Regions from separate parts of the Pseudomonas sp. CAU 1711 genome, predicted to be linked through region 4. Evidence: riboswitches for the same ligand, from Rfam matches in the RefSeq annotation. Region 4 holds a riboswitch; each other region holds the start of a gene.
The links. Region 4 has a riboswitch for cobalamin ahead of AAFN46_RS01085 (energy-coupling factor ABC transporter permease). Riboswitches for the same ligand answer to the same signal wherever they lie in the genome.
Positions count from the first base shown of each region.

Region 1 (4,829 bases), on a different contig from region 4:
TGCCCTCGCTGGCGGACAGCATCCTCAGCGAAGGACTGGCGCTGGTCGGCACCAAGTACCGTTTCGGCGGCACCTCGATCAAGACCGGCTTCGACTGCAGCGGCTTCATCGGCTACCTGTTCAGGGAAGAGGCCGGCATGCAGTTGCCGCGCTCGACCCGCGAGATGATCAATCTCGACGCGCCGCTGGTGGCCCGCGACGAGCTGGAGCCGGGCGACCTGATCTTCTTCAACAACCGTGGCCGCGGCCGCGTCAGCCACGCCGGCATCTACCTGGGCGACGACCAGTTCATCCACTCCAGCAGCAGCCGCAGCGGCGGCGTGCGCATCGACAGCCTCGACGACAGCTACTGGAGCCGCAGCTACATGGAGGCCAAGCGCGTGCTGGCCCTGGCCCCGGAGCAGGAAGCCGAGACCCAGCAGCGCTAGCGCATCCGGCCGCGGGCTTGCACCCGTGGCCGCGAGCCGGCAGAGTAGGGCGCATTCCGGCCAGGACGCCCGCCCCATGCATTTCACGGCTCGTCTCTCCCTGCTAGCCCTCGCCGCGCTGCTCACCGCCTGCGCCGGCAACCCTCCCGTCGAACATTCCCCCAGCCCCTTCGCCACGACCGACGCCAGCGCCAGCGATGTGCTGATCAGCGCCATCGGCCTGGTCGGCACGCCCTACCGCTACGGCGGCAATACACCGGACAGCGGCTTCGACTGCAGCGGCCTGATCGGCTACGTCTACCGCAACTCGGCCGGCATCGCCCTGCCACGCTCGACCCGCGAGATGATCCTGATACGTGCGCCCAGCGTGAACCGCGACCAGTTGCAGAGCGGCGACCTGGTGTTCTTCGCCACCGATGGCGGCGGCAAGGTCAGCCACGCCGGCATCTACGTCGGCGAGGGGCGTTTCGTCCACGCGCCGTCCAGTGGCGGCACGGTGCGCCTGGACCATCTGAGCCAGGCCTACTGGCAGAAGACCTTCCTCACCGGCAAGCGCGTGCTGGCCGGCCGGCACCTGGCGCAGCAACCATGACCAACCGCACCCTGAGCCTCGACGACGCCCTCTACCAGTACCTGCTCGACGTCTCCCTGCGCGAGTCGCCGCTGCAGAAGCGCTTGCGCGAAGAGACCGCGCAGCTGCCCATGGCGCGCTGGCAGATAGCGCCCGAGCAGGGTCAGTTCATGGCCCTGCTGGTGCAGATCAGCGGCGCGCGCAAGATTCTCGAGATCGGCACCTTCACCGGCTACAGCGCCCTGTGCATGGCCCAGGCGATGCCGGCCGACGGCCGCCTGATCTGCTGCGACCTGCCTGGCGAGTACAACGCCATCGCCGAGCGCTACTGGTACGAGGCCGGCGTCGGCGAGCGCATCGAACTGCGTCTGGCGCCGGCGCTGGAGAGCCTGAATGCCCTGGAACGCGCCGGCGAGGTCGAGAGCTTCGACCTGATCTTCATCGACGCCGACAAGGCCAACTACCCGGTGTACCTGGAGCATGCCCTGGCGCTGGTGCGCAGGGGCGGGCTGATCCTGTTCGACAACGTGCTGTGGAGCGGGCGGGTGCTGGAGCAGAGCCCGGACAGCCAGGACACCCGCGCCATCCAGTCGCTCAACCGGGCGCTCAAGCGCGACAGCCGCGTCGACCTCAGCCTGCTGCCGCTGGGCGACGGCCTGACCCTGTGCCGCAAGCGCTGAGCCGGCACGCAGGCGCGCCACTGAGGCGCCGTGGCGTTGACGCTCCCGGCCCCAGCCTCTACCCTGCGCGCCAGCAACAGGTGCCCCCGACGCATGGCGTGCGAGGGGTGAAACAGGGAAGCCGGTCCATTCGTTGACGAGCAATCCGGCGCTGCCCCCGCAACGGTAGGCGAGACAAGGGTCGCACTATGCCACTGTGCCTCTGCACGGGAAGGCGCGACCTGCGGGCCCCAGGCCCGGCTCGCGAGCCCGGAGACCGGCCTGTCGCGTTTTCCACGGCAGTGCGGCGGGCTCTGCGGTCGCGGGCCCGTGCCCGGCCGCCGCCTTTGTCCCTCCTGCCCCGATCGACTGCGCCCGCCTCGGGCGTGCACGGCGCCCGCGCGCCCAGGAGCCCCAGATGAGCGAATCGGCCGAACGCGACGCCCGCCACCGCGCCCGCATGCAGCGCAAGAAGGCGCTGATCGACCAGAAGATCGAGCAGGCCCAGGACGAGTACGGCCTGCTGCTGGTGCATTCCGGCAACGGCAAGGGCAAGAGCAGCTCGGCCTTCGGCATGGTCGCCCGCGCCCTGGGGCACGGCATCAGGGTCGGCGTGGTGCAGTTCATCAAGGGCGCCGCCAGCACCGGCGAAGAGGCCTTCTTTCGCCGCTTCCCCGATGAAGTGCAGTGGTTCGTCATGGGCGAAGGCTTCACCTGGGAGACCCAGGATCGCCAGCGCGACATCGCCATGGCCGCCGAGGCCTGGCAGGTGGCGCGCCGTCTGCTGGCCGACGACAGCATCGGCCTGGTGGTGCTCGACGAGCTGAATATCGCCCTCAAGCACGGCTACCTGCAGCTGGACCAAGTGCTCGCCGATATCGAGGCGCGCCCGCTGGCCCAGCATGTGGTGGTGACCGGCCGCGGCGCCCAGCCGGGCCTGGTCGAGGCGGCCGATACCGTCACCGAGATGGGCCTGGTCAAGCACGCCTTCAAGGCCGGGGTGAAGGCGCAGAAAGGGGTGGAGTTTTGAGTCACTACCCTCTCCCCCAGCCCCTCTCCCATAAATGGGCGAGGGGAGTCGCTCGTAATGGCCGCGGATTCACTTCTCCCTCTCCCGCGTGCGGGAGAGGGCCGGGGAGAGGGCAATGAGCGCTCGCAGCTGCCCGGCCCTGCTGATCGCCGCCCCCGCTTCCGGCCAGGGCAAGACCACGGTCACCACCGCCCTGGCGCGCCTGCACGCGCGCGCCGGGCGCAAGGTGCGGGTGTTCAAGTGCGGCCCCGACTTCCTCGACCCGATGATCCTCGCCCGCGCCAGCGGCGCGCCGGTGTACCAGCTCGACCTGTGGATGGTCGGCGAGGAAGAGTGCCGGCGCCTGCTCTGGCAGGCGGCGGGCGAGGCCGACCTGATCCTGATCGAGGGCGTCATGGGCCTGTTCGACGGTGCGCCCTCGGCCGCCGACCTGGCGCGGCGCTTCGGCGTGCCGGTGCTGGGGGTGATCGAGGCGGGCGCCATGGCCCAGACCTTCGGCGCCCTGGCCTATGGGCTGGCGCATTTCCAGGCCGACCTGCCGTTCGCCGGGGTGCTGGCCAACCGCACCGGCAGCGAGCGGCACAACGGCATCCTGCGCGACAGCCTGCCGGAGTCGATCCGCTGGTTCGGCGGCCTGCCGCGCTGCGCCGCGCTGGAGCTGCCGCGCCGCCACCTGGGGCTGATCCAGGCCGAGGAACTGGCCGACCTGGACGCCCGCCTGGACACCGCCGCCGATGCCCTGCTGGCCAGCGCCGGCATGCTGCTGCCCGAGCCGGTGAGCTTTGCCGCGCCCGCCGCGCAGGTCATCGAGCCGCTGCTGCGCGGCGTGCGCATCGGCGTGGCGCGCGACACCAGCTTCGCCTTCCTCTACCAGGCCAACCTCGACCTGCTGCGCGCGCTGGGCGCCGAGCTGGTGTTCTTCTCGCCACTGGCCGATGCGGCGTTGCCGGCGGTCGACAGCCTGTACCTGCCCGGCGGCTATCCCGAACTGCACCTGGCGGCCCTGGCCGGCAACCGCGCCATGCTGCAGGCCATCCGCGCCCACCATGGCGCCGGCAAGCCGCTGCTCGCCGAGTGCGGCGGCATGCTCTACCTGCTCGACGCGCTGACCGACAAGCAGGGCGAGGGCGCCGAGCTGCTCGGCCTGCTGCCGGGCAGCGCGCGCATGCAGCCGCGCCTGGCCGCCCTGGCCCTGCAGCAGGTGGAGCTGCCGGAAGGCATGCTGCGCGGGCATACTTACCACCATTCCGTGCTGGACTGCGCCGCGGCGCCGCTGGCCAGGGGCGTCTGCCCGAACGGCAAGGCGGTGGCCGAGGCGGTGTACCGCAGCGGCCGCCTGACCGCCTCCTATATCCACTTCTACCTGCCGTCCAACCCCAGGGCGACGGCCGAGCTGCTGCAGCCATGAGCGACCACGCCTTCAGCCCCGAGGAACGCGCCGCGGTCTACCGCGCCATCGCCGAGCGCCGCGACATGCGCCACTTCGCCGGCGGCGAGGTGGCGCCCGAGCTGCTCGCGCGCCTGCTGCGGGCGGCGCACCAGGCGCCCAGCGTCGGCCTGATGCAGCCCTGGCGCTTTATCCGCATCACCCGGCCCGAGCTGCGCGAGGCCATCCATGGCCTGGTCGAGGCCGAGCGGGTGCGCACCGCCGAGGCCCTGGGCGAGCGCAGCGACGAATTCATGCGGCTCAAGGTCGAGGGCATTCGCGACTGCGCCGAGCTGCTGGTGGCGGCGCTGATGGACGGGCGCGAGGCCCATGTGTTCGGCCGTCGCACAATGCCGCAGATGGACCTGGCCTCGCTCGCCTGCGCCATCCAGAACCTCTGGCTGGCGGCCCGCGCCGAGGGCCTGGGGCTGGGCTGGGTGTCGCTGTTCGATCCGCTGGCGCTGGCCGAGCTGCTCGGCATGCCGGCCGGCAGCCAGCCGGTGGCGGTGCTCTGCCTGGGGCCGGTGGGCGAGTTCTACCAGCGGCCGATGCTGGTGCAGGAGGGCTGGGCCAGCGAACGGGCGCTGGACCAGCTGGTGTTCGCCGACCGCTGGGGGCGGCGCCCATGAGCCTGGCGCTGTCCGCCCTGGCCGGCGTCGGCCTGGACGCCTGGCTGGGCGAGGCGCGGCGCTGGCACCCGCTGGTGGGCTTCGGC
Region 1 is NZ_JBDQQT010000007.1:33,864-38,692, reverse strand. It holds gene AAFN46_RS09410 (C40 family peptidase) at 1-428, shown strand, start outside; gene AAFN46_RS09405 (C40 family peptidase) at 505-1,020, shown strand; gene AAFN46_RS09400 (class I SAM-dependent methyltransferase) at 1,017-1,679, shown strand; cobalamin riboswitch at 1,741-1,959, shown strand; gene cobO (cob(I)yrinic acid a,c-diamide adenosyltransferase) at 2,077-2,688, shown strand; gene AAFN46_RS09390 (cobyrinate a,c-diamide synthase) at 2,804-4,096, shown strand; gene bluB (5,6-dimethylbenzimidazole synthase) at 4,093-4,743, shown strand; gene cbiB (adenosylcobinamide-phosphate synthase CbiB) at 4,740-4,829, shown strand, end outside.
Region 1: linked by a shared signal. The riboswitch ahead of cobO (cob(I)yrinic acid a,c-diamide adenosyltransferase) and the one ahead of AAFN46_RS01085 (energy-coupling factor ABC transporter permease) in region 4 are both predicted to bind cobalamin.

Region 2 (4,829 bases), 140 kb from region 4:
CCAGTACCTGCTGTACAGCGTCGGCCAGACCGGCGGGCACTTCGGCGCCGGTCTCGGCGTGGTCGAGCTGACCATCGCCCTGCACTACGTCTTCGATACCCCCGACGACCGCCTGGTATGGGACGTCGGCCACCAGGCCTATCCGCACAAAATCCTCACCGGCCGCCGCGAGCGCATGGCCACGCTGCGCCAGAAGGACGGCCTGGCCGCCTTCCCGCGGCGCAGCGAGAGCGAATACGACACCTTCGGCGTCGGCCACTCCAGCACCAGCATCAGTGCCGCACTGGGCATGGCCATCGCCGCGCGCATGCAGGGCAGCAAACGCAAGGCGGTGGCGGTGATCGGCGACGGCGCACTGACCGCCGGCATGGCCTTCGAGGCGCTCAACCATGCCTCCGACGTCAAGGCCAACATGCTCGTCGTGCTCAACGACAACGACATGTCGATCTCCAAGAACGTCGGCGGCCTGTCCAACTACCTGGCCAAGATCATCTCCAGCCGCACCTACGCCAGCGTGCGCGAGGGCAGCAAGAAGATCCTCTCCAGCCTGCCGGGCGCCTGGGAGATCGCGCGCAAGGTCGAGGAGCACGCCAAGGGCATGCTGGTGCCCGGCACCCTGTTCGAGGAGCTGGGCTGGAACTACGTCGGCCCCATCGACGGCCACGACCTGCCCACCCTGCTGGCCACCCTGCGCAATATGCGCGACCTGGACGGCCCGCAGTTCCTCCATGTGGTGACCAAGAAGGGCAAGGGCTTCGCCCCGGCCGAGGCCGACCCGATCGGCTACCACGCCATCACCAAGCTGGAGCCGCTGCAGGCCACCGGCCAGCCGAAGAAGGCCTCCGGGCCCAAGTACTCCAGCGTGTTCGGCCAGTGGCTGTGCGACATGGCCGCCGCAGACCCGCGCCTGGTCGGCATCACCCCGGCGATGAAGGAAGGCTCCGACCTGGTGGCCTTCAGCGAGCGCTACCCCGAGCGCTATTTCGACGTGGCCATCGCCGAGCAGCACGCGGTGACCCTGGCCGCGGGCCTGGCCTGCGACGGCGCCAAGCCGGTGGTGGCGATCTACTCCACCTTCCTGCAGCGCGCCTACGACCAGCTGATCCACGACGTGGCGGTGCAGAACCTCGACGTCACCTTCGCCATCGACCGCGCCGGTCTGGTCGGCGAGGACGGCCCGACCCACGCCGGCAGCTTCGACCTGTCCTACCTGCGCTGTATCCCCGGCATGCTGGTGATGACCCCCAGCGACGAGAACGAACTGCGCCTGCTGCTCTCCACCGGCTACCAGTTCCAGGGCCCGGCGGCGGTGCGCTACCCGCGCGGCAGCGGCCCCAACGCGACCATCGAGCCGGCGCTGCAGACGGTTGAGATCGGCAAGGCGGTGCTGCGCCGCCAGGGCCAGAAGGTCGCCCTGCTGGTGTTCGGCGTGCAACTGGCCGAGGCCCTGCAGGTGGGCGAGAAGCTGGATGCGACGGTGGTCGACATGCGCTTCGTCAAGCCGCTGGACCAGGCCCTGCTGCGCGAGCTGGCGGCCAGCCATGAGCTGCTGGTGAGCATCGAGGAAAACGCCGTGATGGGCGGCGCAGGCAGCGCGGTGAGCGAGTTCCTCGCCGCCGAGAACCTGCTCAAGCCGCTGCTGCACCTGGGCCTGCCGGACTACTACGTGGAACACGCCAAGCCGGCGCAGATGCTCGCCGAGTGCGGCCTGGACGCGGCCGGCATCGGGGCCGCCGTGTGTCGCCGCCTGCAGCAACTTGAGCCGCGCTCAAGCTGAACCCGACTAAACTCGCTTGAGCTGCAACACGCCGTGCACTAAGGTGCGCGGCGTTTTTGCTTTCCATCGGGTGCGCCGGCCACAGGCCGGCGATAATCGGGAAGCCGGTGCGCTGCATAAGCAATCCCGGCGCTGCCCCCGCAACGGTAATCGACCGCAGCCTGGCTGCAGGTCCGCGCAACGCCACTGGGTTCCCCCCGGGAAGGCAGGCGGATCGGTGTCGAGAGCCCGGAGACCGGCCCGCTGGATTTCGACTGGTGCTGCGGAGGGCCGCGCCGTCAGGCGCCGCCGCGCGCCTGTGCCGGCCCTCCTCGAAGCGCGAACCTTTGAGGATCATCGATGAAGCTGTCCCATTCCCTGCCCCTCTCGGCCCTGGCCGCGGCCCTGCTTCCCGGCACCCTCCCGGCCGCCGAGCAGGAGGCTGCGATCAAGCTGCCCGAAACCCTGATCACCGCCAATCGCGAGGTGCAGCAGCGCGCCGCCAGCAGCAGCGCCAGCACGGTGTTCACCCGCGCCGATATCGAGCGCCTGCAGCCCACCTCGGTGGTCGAGCTGCTCAACCGCGTGCCCGGCGTTCAGGTCACCAGCAACGGCACCGGCAGCCTGGCCGGCCTGTATATCCGCGGCACCAAGTCGGCCCAGAGCCTGGTGCTGGTGGACGGCATGCGCATCGGCTCGGCCAGCTCCGGCGACAGCAACCTGCAGCACCTCAATGTCGAGCAGATCGAGCGCATCGAGGTGCTGCGCGGCCCGCGCTCGGCGGTGTATGGCGCCGACGCCATCGGCGGCGTGGTGCAGATATTCACCCGCCGCAGCGCCGGCGACGGCCTGCGCCCCTTCGTACGCATGAGCTATGGCAGCAACGACAGCTGGCGGCGCAGCGCCGGCCTCTCCGGTGGCGACGAACGGACCCGCTTCAGCCTGGCCGGTAGCCTCGACGAAACCGACGGCATCGATCGCACCGGCCCCTCCTACGACTCCGACCAGGACCACGACGCCTATCGCAACAAGGCCTTCAGCCTGAGCCTCAGCCATAGTTTCAGCGACAGCCTGGAGGCCGGCATCAACGTGCTGGACCAGCGCGGCCGCAGCGAGTTCGACAACCCCTTCGGCCGCTTCGACATGGCCACCTTCGAGTCGGTCGGCCAGCAGCCCTACAGCGACTTCAGCCTCAGCAGCGTCTCCAGCTACCTCGACGCGCAGATCAACGACGCCTGGAGCAGCCGCCTGGAACTCGGCCACGCCGAGAACCGCGAGAAGAGCCTGGACAAGCTCAGCGCCGAGCGCGGCGTGTTCAACACCTACCGCGACTCGCTCACCTGGCTCAACACCCTGGATCTGAACGACAGCCACAGCCTGCTGCTGGGCGGCGACTGGTACGAGGACCAGCTGAACAGCAACACCGCCTTCGCGCAGCAGCAGCGCTGGAACCAGGCGGCCTTCGTCCAGCACCGCTACCAGGGCGAAAGCTTCTCCACCGAACTGGGCCTGCGCCACGACAAGAACGAGCAGTTCGGCAGCGAGAACACCTGGAGCGGCGCCCTGACCCTGCCGCTGAACGCCACCAACGACCTGATCCTGTCCTACAGCGAAGGCTTCCGCGCGCCGACCTTCAACGACCTCTACTACCCGGACTACAGCAACCCGAACCTCAAGCCCGAGCACTCCAAGAGCTACGAGCTGCAGTGGCGCAGCCAGCTGGCCGAGAGCACCAGCCTGGAGGCCTCGCTGTACCGCACCGATATCGAGGACGCCATCGCCAACGATCAGGACTTCATCCCGCAGAACATCGCCAAGGCACGCATCCACGGCTTCGAGGCAGCGCTGCAGCAGGAACTGTTCGGCTGGCAGGGCCAGCTGGGCGTGGCCTTCGTCGACCCGCGCGACCGCGACAGCGGCCACACCCTCAACCGCCGCGCCCGTCGCACCCTGAGCCTGGATCTGGACCGCAGCTTCGGCGACTTCGCCGTCGGCGCCAGCTGGCAGGCCGTCAGCAGCAGCTACGACGACCCGAACAATCAGTATCAACTGGGCGGCTACGGCCTAGTCGGCCTGCGCGGCAGCTGGCAGACGAGTTCCGAGCTGAAGCTGGAGGCGAAGATCGACAACCTGCTGGACAAGGATTACCAGCGCGCCCTGTACCAGCACGAAGGCCAGCGTTATGCCTACAGCCAGGAGGGCCGCAGCGCGCTGCTCGGCTTTGTCTGGACGCCCGAGCTGTAAGCGGCCCCGCTGACATAGGAGCGAGGGCGGCGCCGAGCCCTCTGCTCGCCAATGCAAGTGCGCGAGCAAGCTCGCCATCCTTGCCTCCTGAGGGCCGATCCTACCTGGCCCGAGCCAGCAACGCGCAGAGCTTCTCGGTAGCCGCCAGCATCTGGAAGCTGGGCCGTTCCAGGCCCTTGTCCGGCACCACCCACAGCTGCCGCAGACGCACCGCCGGCAACTGTGGCCAGGCCCGCCAGTGCTGCAGTTCTTCCTCGCTGCCGGCCAGTATCACCTGCGGCGCTCGGCTCAGCACCGCCTCGACGCTGACCTGCGGCGCCGGCAGCTGCAGGTCGGCGAAGATATTGCGCGCCCCGCACACGGCCAGGGCGTCGGCGATGATCTGCCGCCCGCCGATGCTGTACAGCGGCTGGTGCCAGACCTGGTAGAACACCGCCAGCGGCGGCTCGCGCCGGTACTGCCGGCGCAGCTCGGCCAGGCCCTGGAGAAACTCGTCGCGCAGCTGCCGGCCGCGCTCGCCGTGCCCGACCCGCGCGCCGATCTCGGCGAACTGCCCGGCCAGCTCCTCCAGATCATGCGGCTCGCCGACATAGAGCGGGATGCCGAAGGACTCCAGTTGCGCGCGCTGGGCTTGCGGCACGCTGTCCGGCCATAGCAGCAGCAGGTCGGGGCGCAGGGCCAGCAGGGTCTCCAGCTCGAGCTGGCCATAGCGCCCCACCGAGGCCACGCCGGCCAGCTCGGGCGGCCGCTCGCCACCGTCGAGCATGCCGACCAGGCGCGCCTCGGCGCCCAGTTCCAGCATGATCTCGGACATCGAGGGCGCCAGGCT
Region 2 is NZ_JBDQQT010000001.1:104,316-109,144, reverse strand. It holds gene dxs (1-deoxy-D-xylulose-5-phosphate synthase) at 1-1,777, shown strand, start outside; cobalamin riboswitch at 1,829-2,036, shown strand; gene AAFN46_RS00470 (TonB-dependent receptor) at 2,117-4,000, shown strand; gene AAFN46_RS00465 (cobalamin-binding protein) at 4,101-4,829, opposite strand, start outside.
Region 2: linked by a shared signal. The riboswitch ahead of AAFN46_RS00470 (TonB-dependent receptor) and the one ahead of AAFN46_RS01085 (energy-coupling factor ABC transporter permease) in region 4 are both predicted to bind cobalamin.

Region 3 (4,829 bases), on a different contig from region 4:
GGATAGCGCTGCTGTATACGGCACGCGGTCTCTAGAGCCGAAAGGCCGAGAATAACGATGGCGGGAGCTGGATTCATGCTGACCACCTACCACTCAGGCCACCAAACAACTCGTGTATCCCCCTCTCCCCCCGGGAGAGGGCTGGGGTGAGGGAGCCAATGGCACGCCGTGCGCCGAAGATACTGCGAGCTGTCCGGAGCAGCCCTCTCCACCGGTCGCTCTGGGGAGGAACGACTGTGCTTATCGAATCAACCACGCCACTGCTCCCCCGGCACCAGGATCATGGAGAAATAGGGCGAGGCCAGCGGGTCGACCTCGGCCAGTGGCACGATGCGCTGGTTGTCCATGGTCGCGCGCTCCACATAGTGGGCACGCTCGGCCAGGCCGAGGCGTTGCAGCACCCGGCGCACCTTGTCGAAGTTGCGCCCGAGCTTCATCACCACCGCCGCCTCGGCATGGCGCAGGCGCTGTTCCAGCTCCTCTTCCGGCAGCACGCCGGAGAGCACGCTCAAGGATTGGTTGCGGTACACCAGCGGCGTACCGAGCACCGAGGCGCAGCCGAGCATGGAGCACACGCCGGGCACCACCTCGGCTTCGTAGCGTTCGGCCAGGCGGTCATGCAGGTACATGTAGGAGCCGTAGAAGAACGGGTCGCCCTCGCAGATCACCGCCACGTCGCGGCCGGCGTCCAGCTCGGCGGCGATCTGCACGGCGCAGGTGTCGTAGAAGTCGGCGATCACGTCCTCGTAGGACAGCGGCGGCGCCAGCTTCTCGGTGGTCACCGGGTAGACCAGCGGCAGCCGGCGCTGCTCGTCCGTGAGATGGGCCTCGATAATGCCGAAGGCGTTGCCGCCCTGGCCTTTGCTGGCCTTGGCCTTGGCCACGAAGTAACCCACCACCGGCGCCGACTGCAGCAGGCGCAGAGCCTTGAGGGTGATCAGCTCCGGATCGCCGGGGCCGACGCCGAGGCCGAGCAGACGTCCCTTGCGCATCATTCCACCTCCGTGGCCAGGGCGTTGACCGCCGCGGCGGCCATGGCGCTGCCGCCGCGGCGGCCACGCACTATCACATAGGGCACGCCGCGACTGTCGGCGGCGAGCATGTCTTTCGATTCCGCCGCGCCGATAAAGCCCACCGGCATGCCGAGAATCAGCGCCGGCTTGGGCGCGCCGGCGTCGAGCATCTCCAGCAGGTAGAACAGCGCGGTGGGCGCGTTGCCGATCACCACCACGCTGCCCTCCAGGTGCTCGCGCCAGTGCTCCAGCGCCGCCGCCGAGCGGGTGTTGCCCAGCTCGCGGGCCCGCTGCGGCACGTCCGCCTCGTTGAGGGTGCAGATCACCGGGTTGTTCGCCGGCAGGCGCGCGCGGGTGATGCCCTCGGCGACCATGCGCGCGTCGCACAGAATCGCCGCACCGCTGGCCAACGCCGCGCGGCCGGCGGCGCCGGCACCGGGCGAGAAGCGCAGGTCCTGCACCACGTCGACCATGCCGCAGGCGTGGATCAGCCGCACGGCGAGCTTCTCCAGGTCGGCGGGAATCGCGCCGAGGTCGGCCTCGGCGCGGATGGTGGCGAAGGACTGGCGATAGATCTCCTGACCATCGCGGATGTAATCGATCATTCGGGCGTTCCTGCGGCGAGCCAGTCGCCGGCTTGGTCGATGTCGAGGGACGACGCCAGCGGGCGGCCGAACCCGGCCTGCCCCCGCTCGCGTCGATAGAGGTCGTAGCGCCCGCCGGGCCGGGCCAGCAGGGTGTAGGGCGCGACATGGGCGGCGGCGCAGCTGCGCGGGCAGCCGCTCAGATGCACCTGGGCGCAGCCCGGCGCCAGGCGCTCGGCCAGGCGCCGGGCGTCGGCCTTGGTGTCCGCCTCCGCCCTGGCGCAGCCGGCGCTGCCGCTGCAGGCGAGCATCCTGGCCAGCGGCGCGCGGGCATCGAGCAGCAGGCCGATGCCCTGCATGGCCTCGGCCACCCGGGCCTGGCGCTCGGCCCGCACATCCGGCAGCAGCAGGCCCTGCCAGGGTGTCAGGCGCAGTTCGCCGCTGCCTTCGGCCTCGGCCAGTTCGGCCAGGGCTTGCAGCTGCTCGGCCTGCAGTCGCCCCAACGGCGCGCCGGCCAGCAGCATCACCAATCCTGCCTGGACCTGGGCATGCACGCCCAGCGGCGGGCCCTCCTGCCGCAGGCGTGCCGGCCGCGCCGGAGCGGACTCCAGCGCCACGGGCAGATCGGCGAGAAATGCCGCCAGCGGCCGCTCGGCCAGCAGCTGGCGCATGCGCGTATGTTCGCCGGCCTGTCGCAGGAACAGGCGCAGCAGCGCCTCCACCAGTGGTACCGCGTCGGCGACCGCGACCGCACCCAGCGCGGCGTCGCGCGGGCTGCCGGCCAGGCCGAAGGCCAGGCGCTGCCCACCGGGCAAGGCGCTGAGCCAGATATCGTGCGGGTGGTCGAGCATGGCCAGGGCCTCGCCGCCGTCCAGTTGCAGGGCGAACTTGGCGGACAGGCCGTGGAACTCGGGGCGGTCCTGCAGCAGCGCCAGCAGTCGTTCGGCCAGCGGCCGGGTATCGAGATGGGCGGCCGAGTCGCGACCGGCGGCTGGGCTGAGCAGCAGGTTGCGCACATCGTCGGCGGCGGGGTCGCGCGGGCCCAGGCCGGCGGCCAGCAGGCGCCGCAGCAGCTGGTCCTGGCATGCCTCGCGCACGCCGCGAATCTGCAGGTTGCCGCGGTTGGTCAGCTCCAGCACGCCGTTGCCGCACAGGTGCGCGGCCTCGGCCACGGCGCGGGCCTGGGCGCTGCTGAGCAGGCCACCGGGCAGCTTGACCCGGCAGATGCCGCCGTCGCGTGCGGGTACGACGCGCCACAGCCCCGGGCAAGCCGAGGGATGCGCAGCGGAGGTGGCAGGGGCAGCGGGTTTCAAACGGTCACCGACAAAAAACGACGCGGCGACCGGACCAGAGCAAGCCCGGGGGCTTCCTCGGCATCGGTACACCCCGCCCGATGTTGGCACTCGCGACTGCGTCGTCGGCAGGTCTCCTGGCTGACAGGTCCTCGCCGCCCCACGGCCTTCCCGATTACTCAGTGGCGCGGATGTGGAGCGACTCGCTGCTTACAGTTGCGGGGGCAGCCACGGCTTGTACCGTGTTCCCTCTTAGGCCCGCATATGCCCCATGGGGGGCCGGGCACCGACGAAGGCGCTATTATGCCCGCTTTGCCCGGCGCAGCGACATGCGTCTCGACAACAGGTAGGAGGCGCCGATGGCGCAGTGGCTGACGGTGGTGGGAATCGGCGAAGACGGCTATGCCGGCCTGGGCAAGGCGGCGCGGCGCGCGCTGCTGGCGGCCGAGTGCATCGTCGGCGCGCCGCGCCAGCTGGAGCTGCTGCCGCCGTGCATCCGCGCCCCGCGCCAGGCCTGGCCTAGCCCCTTCGCCCTGGAGCCGGTGCTGCAGCGGCGCGGCACGCCGACCTGCGTGCTGGCCAGCGGCGACCCCATGCTCTATGGCGTCGGCGCCAGCCTTGCGCGCCAGGTGAGTGAACGCGAGATGCTGGTGCTGCCGGCGCCCTCCTCCTACTCCCTGGCCGCCGCGCGGCTGGGCTGGCCGCTGCAGGAGGTCACCCTGCTGTCGGTGGTGGCGCGCCCGCTGGCCAGCATTACTGCGCATCTACATCAAGCCCAGCGCCTGCTGATCCTGTGCAACGACGGCGGCAGTCCCGCCGCCCTCGCCGCCCTGCTGCGCCAGCGCGGCTTCGGCGCCAGCCGCCTGAGCGTGCTGGAGCACCTCGGCGGGCCGCTGGAGCGGCGCATCGATGGCCTGGCCGCCAGTTGGAATGTGGAAGAAGTCGCCGCACTTAATCTGCTGGCCGTCGAGTGCCGCGCCGATGCCGGCGTGCAGCCGCTGCCGCTGACCGTCGGCCTGCCCGACGAGGCCTATCGCCACGACGGCCAGTTGACCAAGCGCGACGTGCGCGCCATCACCCTGGCCCGCCTGGCGCCGCGCCCCGGCGAGCTGCTGTGGGATGTCGGCGCCGGCTGCGGCTCGATCGGCATCGAGTGGCTGCGCAGCCATCCGAGCTGCCGCGCCATCGCCATCGAGGCCAACGAGGGCCGCCAGCAGCTGATCGCGCATAACCGCGACGCCCTCGGCGCGCCGCAGCTGCAACTGGTGGCCGGCGAGGCGCCCGAAGCCCTGGCCGGGCTGGAAGCGCCCGACGCCATCTTTATCGGCGGCGGCGTGACCGTGCCCGGCGTGCTGGAGCAATGCTGGCAAGCGCTCAAGCCCGGCGGCCGGCTGATCGCCAATGCCGTGACCCTGCAGAGCGAGGCGATGCTGGTGGCCTTCCGCGAACAGCATGGCGGCGAGCTGACCCGCATCGCCGTGGCCCAGGCACAGGCGCTGGGCGGCTTCGACACCTGGCGCAGCGCCCTGCCGATCACCCTGCTGCACGTGCACAAACCATGACCCGCATGCTGCTGCTCGGCGGCGTCGGCGATGCGCTGCGCCTGGCCCGCCGCCTGGGCCCCGAGCATCTGTACAGCCTGGCCGGGCTGGGCAAGGTGCCCGGCGATCTGAGCTGTCAGATTCGAGTGGGCGGTTTCGGCGGTGCCGAGGGCCTGGCCGATTTCATTCGCAGCGAAGGCTTCGATCTGCTGCTGGACGTCACCCATCCCTACGCCGCACAGATCAGCGCCAATGCAGCCTCCGCCGCGCACCTGGCCGGCGTGCCCTGCTGGGCGCTGCGCCGTCCCGACTGGCAGCCGGGGCCCGACGACGACTGGCGCGAGGTGGCCGACTGGGCCGCGCTGGTCCGGGCGCTGCAGCCGTTCCACAAGCCCTTCT
Region 3 is NZ_JBDQQT010000007.1:58,501-63,329, forward strand. It holds gene cobJ (precorrin-3B C(17)-methyltransferase) at 1-77, opposite strand, end outside; gene AAFN46_RS09510 (precorrin-2 C(20)-methyltransferase) at 249-995, opposite strand; gene AAFN46_RS09515 (precorrin-8X methylmutase) at 992-1,618, opposite strand; gene cobG (precorrin-3B synthase) at 1,615-2,910, opposite strand; cobalamin riboswitch at 2,999-3,195, opposite strand; gene cbiE (precorrin-6y C5,15-methyltransferase (decarboxylating) subunit CbiE) at 3,249-4,451, shown strand; gene AAFN46_RS09530 (cobalt-precorrin-6A reductase) at 4,448-4,829, shown strand, end outside.
Region 3: linked by a shared signal. The riboswitch ahead of cobG (precorrin-3B synthase) and the one ahead of AAFN46_RS01085 (energy-coupling factor ABC transporter permease) in region 4 are both predicted to bind cobalamin.

Region 4 (4,829 bases):
ACCGCCGGCTATATCCATGCCGAGCCCAGGCGCGAGTTCTACGCGGCGATGGACGCGGCCAACGTCGACCTCAAGGCCTTCACCGAGGAGTTCTACTTCCGCTTAAGCGGCGCCCACCTGCAGCCGGTGCTGGATACCCTGGTCTACCTGTGCCACGAGACGCAGGTGTGGACCGAGATCACCACCCTGCTGATCCCCGGTTACAACGACGGCAATGCCGAGATCGAGGCGCTGTGCCGCTGGGTGCGCGACGAACTGGGCGAGGAGGTGCCGCTGCACTTCACCGCCTTCCATCCCGACTTCAAGATGCTCGACGTGCCGCCGACGCCGCCCGAGACCCTCAGCCGCGCCCGTGCCATCGGCCTGGCCCAGGGCCTGCGCCACGTCTACACCGGCAACGTGCACGACACCGAGGGCGGCACCACCTTCTGCCCCGGCTGCGGCGCCGCGCTGATCGTGCGCGACTGGCACCGCATCCTGCACTACCGGCTCGACGACGACGGCCACTGCTTGGCCTGCGGCCGGCGCCTGGTCGGGCGCTTCCGCCCCTTCGCCGGCGCCTTCGGCCAGCGCCGCATCCCGGTGCGCCTGAGCGCCTAGGCAGGGGCGCCATGTGGCGAACCCCCGATGCGACGGCGATGGGAATCGCTGCGCGGCTCGACCCATCCTAGGTGCTAGCCCCTCTCCCTCCGGGAGAGGGTTGGGGTGAGGGAGCGTCTCCGAGCCGTCTGACGTGGCCCTCACCTCCGGCCCCTCTCCCATGGGGAGAGGGGAGCCACACTCCACCTAGGCCGTGCGCGCGGCCCTGCGCCGCAGGGCGCCGGCGGCGCTCACCACGAACAGGCTGGCGGCCAGGCACAGCGCCAGCGGCAGGCCCTGCGGGCCGCTGGCCATCAGCGCGCCGCTGAGCAGCGGGCCGAGCAGGCTGCCGACGCCCCACAGCAGGCCGACGCAGGCGTTGGCGGTGATCAGGTCGGGGCCGCGGAAGTGCTGGCCGATCAGCACCAGGGCCAGGGTATAGATGCCGCCGGCGGCCGCGCCGAGCAGCACCAGCGCCGGCCACAGCAGCGTGCGCTGTTCGATCAGCCAGGGCAGGGCCAGGCCCAGCGCCAGGGTCAGCACCCCGCAGGCCAGGTGCAGGGCGCGCCGGTCGAGGCGGTCGGACAGCCAGCCCAGCGGCACCTGAAACAGCATGTCGCCGGCCAGGATCACGCTGGCCATCAGCGCCGCCACGCCCAGCGCCCAGCCGTGGGCGCCGGCGTACAGCGGAAACAGCGACAGCACCACGGCATCGAAGAAGGCGAAGAACAGCACGCCCAGGCACAGGGCCGGCGCCACGCGGACGAAGCCGAGCAGGGAGAAGCGCCGTGGCGCCTGCTCGGCCGGCTCCGACCCGTGCGCCGGCAGGCTGTGCCAGACCAGCGCCAGGGCCAGCAGGTTGGCCAGCAGCACCAGCAGCACCGGCCAGGCGCTGGCGGCGCCGAACAGGCTGATCAGCAGCGGGCCGCCCAGCTGGCAGCCGGTGAAGCAGGCCGCGTACAGCGCCACCACCTGACCGCGCCTGCTTTCGTTGCACAGCTCGTTGACCCAGCTCTCGCCCAGTATCACCAGCACGCCCATGCCCAGGCCCAGCAGCAGGCGCGCGGCGACCAGCAGCACCAGCGACGGCGCCTCCGCCAGCAGGGCGAGCAGGCCGAGCAGGCACAGGACGAAACAGCCCAGGTACAGCGAGCGGCCGCTGAACTGACGGCACAGGCGGTTCACCAGCAGGGCGGCGAGCATCATGCCGGCCGCCGGCAGGGCGGACATCAGGCCGATGACCAGGCTGCCGAAGCCGGTCTGGTGCAGGCGCAGCGCCACCAGCGGCAGGGTGGCGCCCATGCTCAGGCCGACCACGGACACGGCGAAGATCAGGACGAACAATGACCAGCGATGCATATCTCTCTCCCGCCCGTTTGCGGCCCGGGCGCGGCCAATAGCGATGAGCCCCCGCGCGGCGGGCGCGCGAGGCGATGGAGCGGCGCCGAGGCGGCCGCGGAAGGCTCAGCGGCAGCGGGGAGGAGAGAAGGTGAAGGCGAACAGCACGCTGCGCCGGCGCTTGAGCTTGGCGTCGCCCGGCCGGGTGCGCGCCAGCAGCTCGGGATCGGGCTGGGCGGAGCAGGGCAGGTGGGCGAGCGACAGCATGGCGGTAGAGCGTGTGGTCGGGAATGGGGCCGCGCAGTCTAGGCCCGGGGCTGGTCGGGGTCAACGCGCGGCGGACGGGCTGTCTTTTGTCGGGCCGGAGCGCTAAGGTGGCCGCCGATGGTTCCGCCTGCGGGCGGATGAAAAGGGAACAGGGTGCGGCGCATGTCGCCAACGCCCTGGCTGCCCCCGCAACTGTAAGCGGCGAGCGAAGCCCACACGCCACTGGCCCCAGGCCGGGAAGGCGGGCGGAGCGCCGAGCCGCGAGCCAGGAGACCTGCCATCGCCCAGGGGCCCCGCGCCCGACCCTCTCATCCAGATCGCCGCGCGGTGGGCGCGGCAAAGGAACCCATATGCACATCGAACCCGGCGTCGTCGAAGGCGCCAAGCTCTTGCTCAGTTATGCCACCGCCAGCGCCGCCTTTGGCCTGAGCCTCAAGCTGGCCCGTGACAGCCTGCGCGACAACGGCGGCGCGCTGGCCCTGGCCCTGCGCAGCCTGATCGCCACGGCCCTGGTGTTCTGCTTCTTCGAGGTCCTGCCGCACCATCCGGTGGGCGTCTCCGAGGTGCACCTGATCCTCGGCTCGACCCTGCTGCTGCTGTTCGGTGCCGGCGCCGCGGCCGTCGGTCTGGCCACCGGCCTGCTGCTCCAGGGCCTGCTCTTCGCCCAGTTCGACCTGCCGCAGTACGGCATGAACGTCACCACCCTGCTGCTGCCGCTGTGGGGCATCCAGCTGCTGGCCAGGCGCATCATCCCGGCGCGCACCGCTTATGTGGACACCTCCTACAAGCAGGCGCTGGCCCTGTCCACCGCCTACCAGGGCGGCATCGTCGCCTGGGTGGCCTTCTGGGCCTTCTACGGCAACGGTTTCGGCGCCGACAACCTGGCCTCGGTGGGCAGCTTCGGCCTGGCCTACATGAGCGTGATCCTGCTCGAGCCGCTGGTCGACCTCGGCGTGCTGGCGCTCGCCAAGTCCCTGTCCCGCTACAGCCAGGGCCCGCTGTTCAACGTGCGCCTGCACCAGCCGGCCTGATCCCGCCGCCCGGCCGGAGTTCCGCTCCGGCTGTCTCGGCGTCGCGCCAACGCGGCCCGTGAGGCGGGTTGGCGCGACGGCCTCTTACTCGAACAGCGCGGCGTTTGCCGCCAGGACCTCATCGGCACACTGGGCGTCCAGATGGCCACCCGGGGCGCCGGCCACGCCTATGGCGCCGATGAGGCTGTCGCCGGCCTTGAGCGGAACGCCACCGCCGAGCAGGAGGAAGCCGGGGATATCGGTCAGGTTGCTGGCGCCCGGGTTCTTCTGCGCGTTTTCCATCATGGTCAGGGTCGCCACCTTGGTGGACGCGGCGGTGAAGGCCTTGGCGCGGCTGGACTCGATGGTGTGGGGGCCGGCATTGTCGGCGCGCGCGAATGCCTTCAGCAGGCCGGCGCGGTCCACCACCGCGGCGCTCACGTTGTAGCCCTTGGCCTGGCAGGCGCTGACGGTGGCAGTCACCAGTCGCTGGGCGTCGGCAGTCGAGATGTTGCTTTCCTGCAGCACGGCGGCCTGGGCGGCGCCGGTGAAAGTCAGGGCGCAGAACAGTGCGGCGAGAGGGTAACGAGGCATGGCTATGTCCTTCTGTGCGGCGAGTTGAGGAGCGGCCAGTGTGCTCGGCGCCGGGCGACGGCGGTATGCGGTCGGCTACGCCCTGGCCTCCGTAGCGCTACGGAGAGGACGGGTCCAGCAGGCTGGCGTACTGGCGGATGAGCTGGGCCAGCGAGTCGGCCTCGAGCTTGTCGAAGACATGGGCCCGATAGGTTTCCACGGTGCGCGGCGACAGGTCGAATTCGCGCGCGATCTCCTTGTTGCTCATGCCCTGGACTATGCGCACCAGCACTTCGCGCTCGCGCCCGGAAAGGCGTGCCAGGCGCTCGGCGGCCGCCTGGCTCAGGGCCTGGCGCTCGCGCCCGGCGACATGGCTGCGCACGGCGGCCTGCACGGCTTCGAGAAAGACGTCGTCGTCCACCGGCTTCTGCAGGAACTCCATGGCACCGCCCTTGAAGGCGCGGCGACAGAGGTCGACGTTGGCGTGACCGGTCAGCATCACCACCGGCAGGTCGGAGATCTCCGCCAGCCGTGCCAGCACGTCCAGCCCGCCGATGCCCGGCATGCGAATGTCGAGGACCACGCAGCCGATCGACTGCGGCGATAGCGCGGACAGGAAGGCCTGGGGGTCGCCGTGGCTCTCGCTGCGCAGCCCGACACTGCGCAGCAGCAGCGCCAGGGCGTCGCGCACGGCATCGTCGTCGTCGACCAGGTATACCAGCGGGGAGTGACTCATGCGGCATCTCCGGCGCGGGGCAGGCGCAGCGTGAAGCAGGCGCCCGAGGGCGCGAGGTTGCGGGCGCCGATGCGCCCGTCTATGGCCCCTGCCAAAGTTTCGCACAGGGTCAGGCCCAGCCCCATGCCTTGCGGGCGGGTGGTGTAGAAGGGTTCGAACAGGCGTGGCAAGGCCTCTTCGGGAATCCCGGGGCCGTTGTCGCTGACGCTGAACTCGTACGCCGCGCCGGCGGCGCCGCCACGCAGGGCGATGCTGCGAGCGCCCGCGCTATCGGCCAGGGCATCGGCGGCGTTCTGCACCAGATTGTGCAGGATCTGCTCGAGCGC
Region 4 is NZ_JBDQQT010000001.1:247,127-251,955, forward strand. It holds gene amrS (AmmeMemoRadiSam system radical SAM enzyme) at 1-600, shown strand, start outside; gene AAFN46_RS01075 (MFS transporter) at 787-1,938, opposite strand; gene AAFN46_RS01080 (hypothetical protein) at 2,044-2,184, opposite strand; cobalamin riboswitch at 2,286-2,481, shown strand; gene AAFN46_RS01085 (energy-coupling factor ABC transporter permease) at 2,535-3,215, shown strand; gene AAFN46_RS01090 (heme-binding protein) at 3,300-3,788, opposite strand; gene AAFN46_RS01095 (response regulator) at 3,886-4,503, opposite strand; gene AAFN46_RS01100 (ATP-binding protein) at 4,500-4,829, opposite strand, start outside.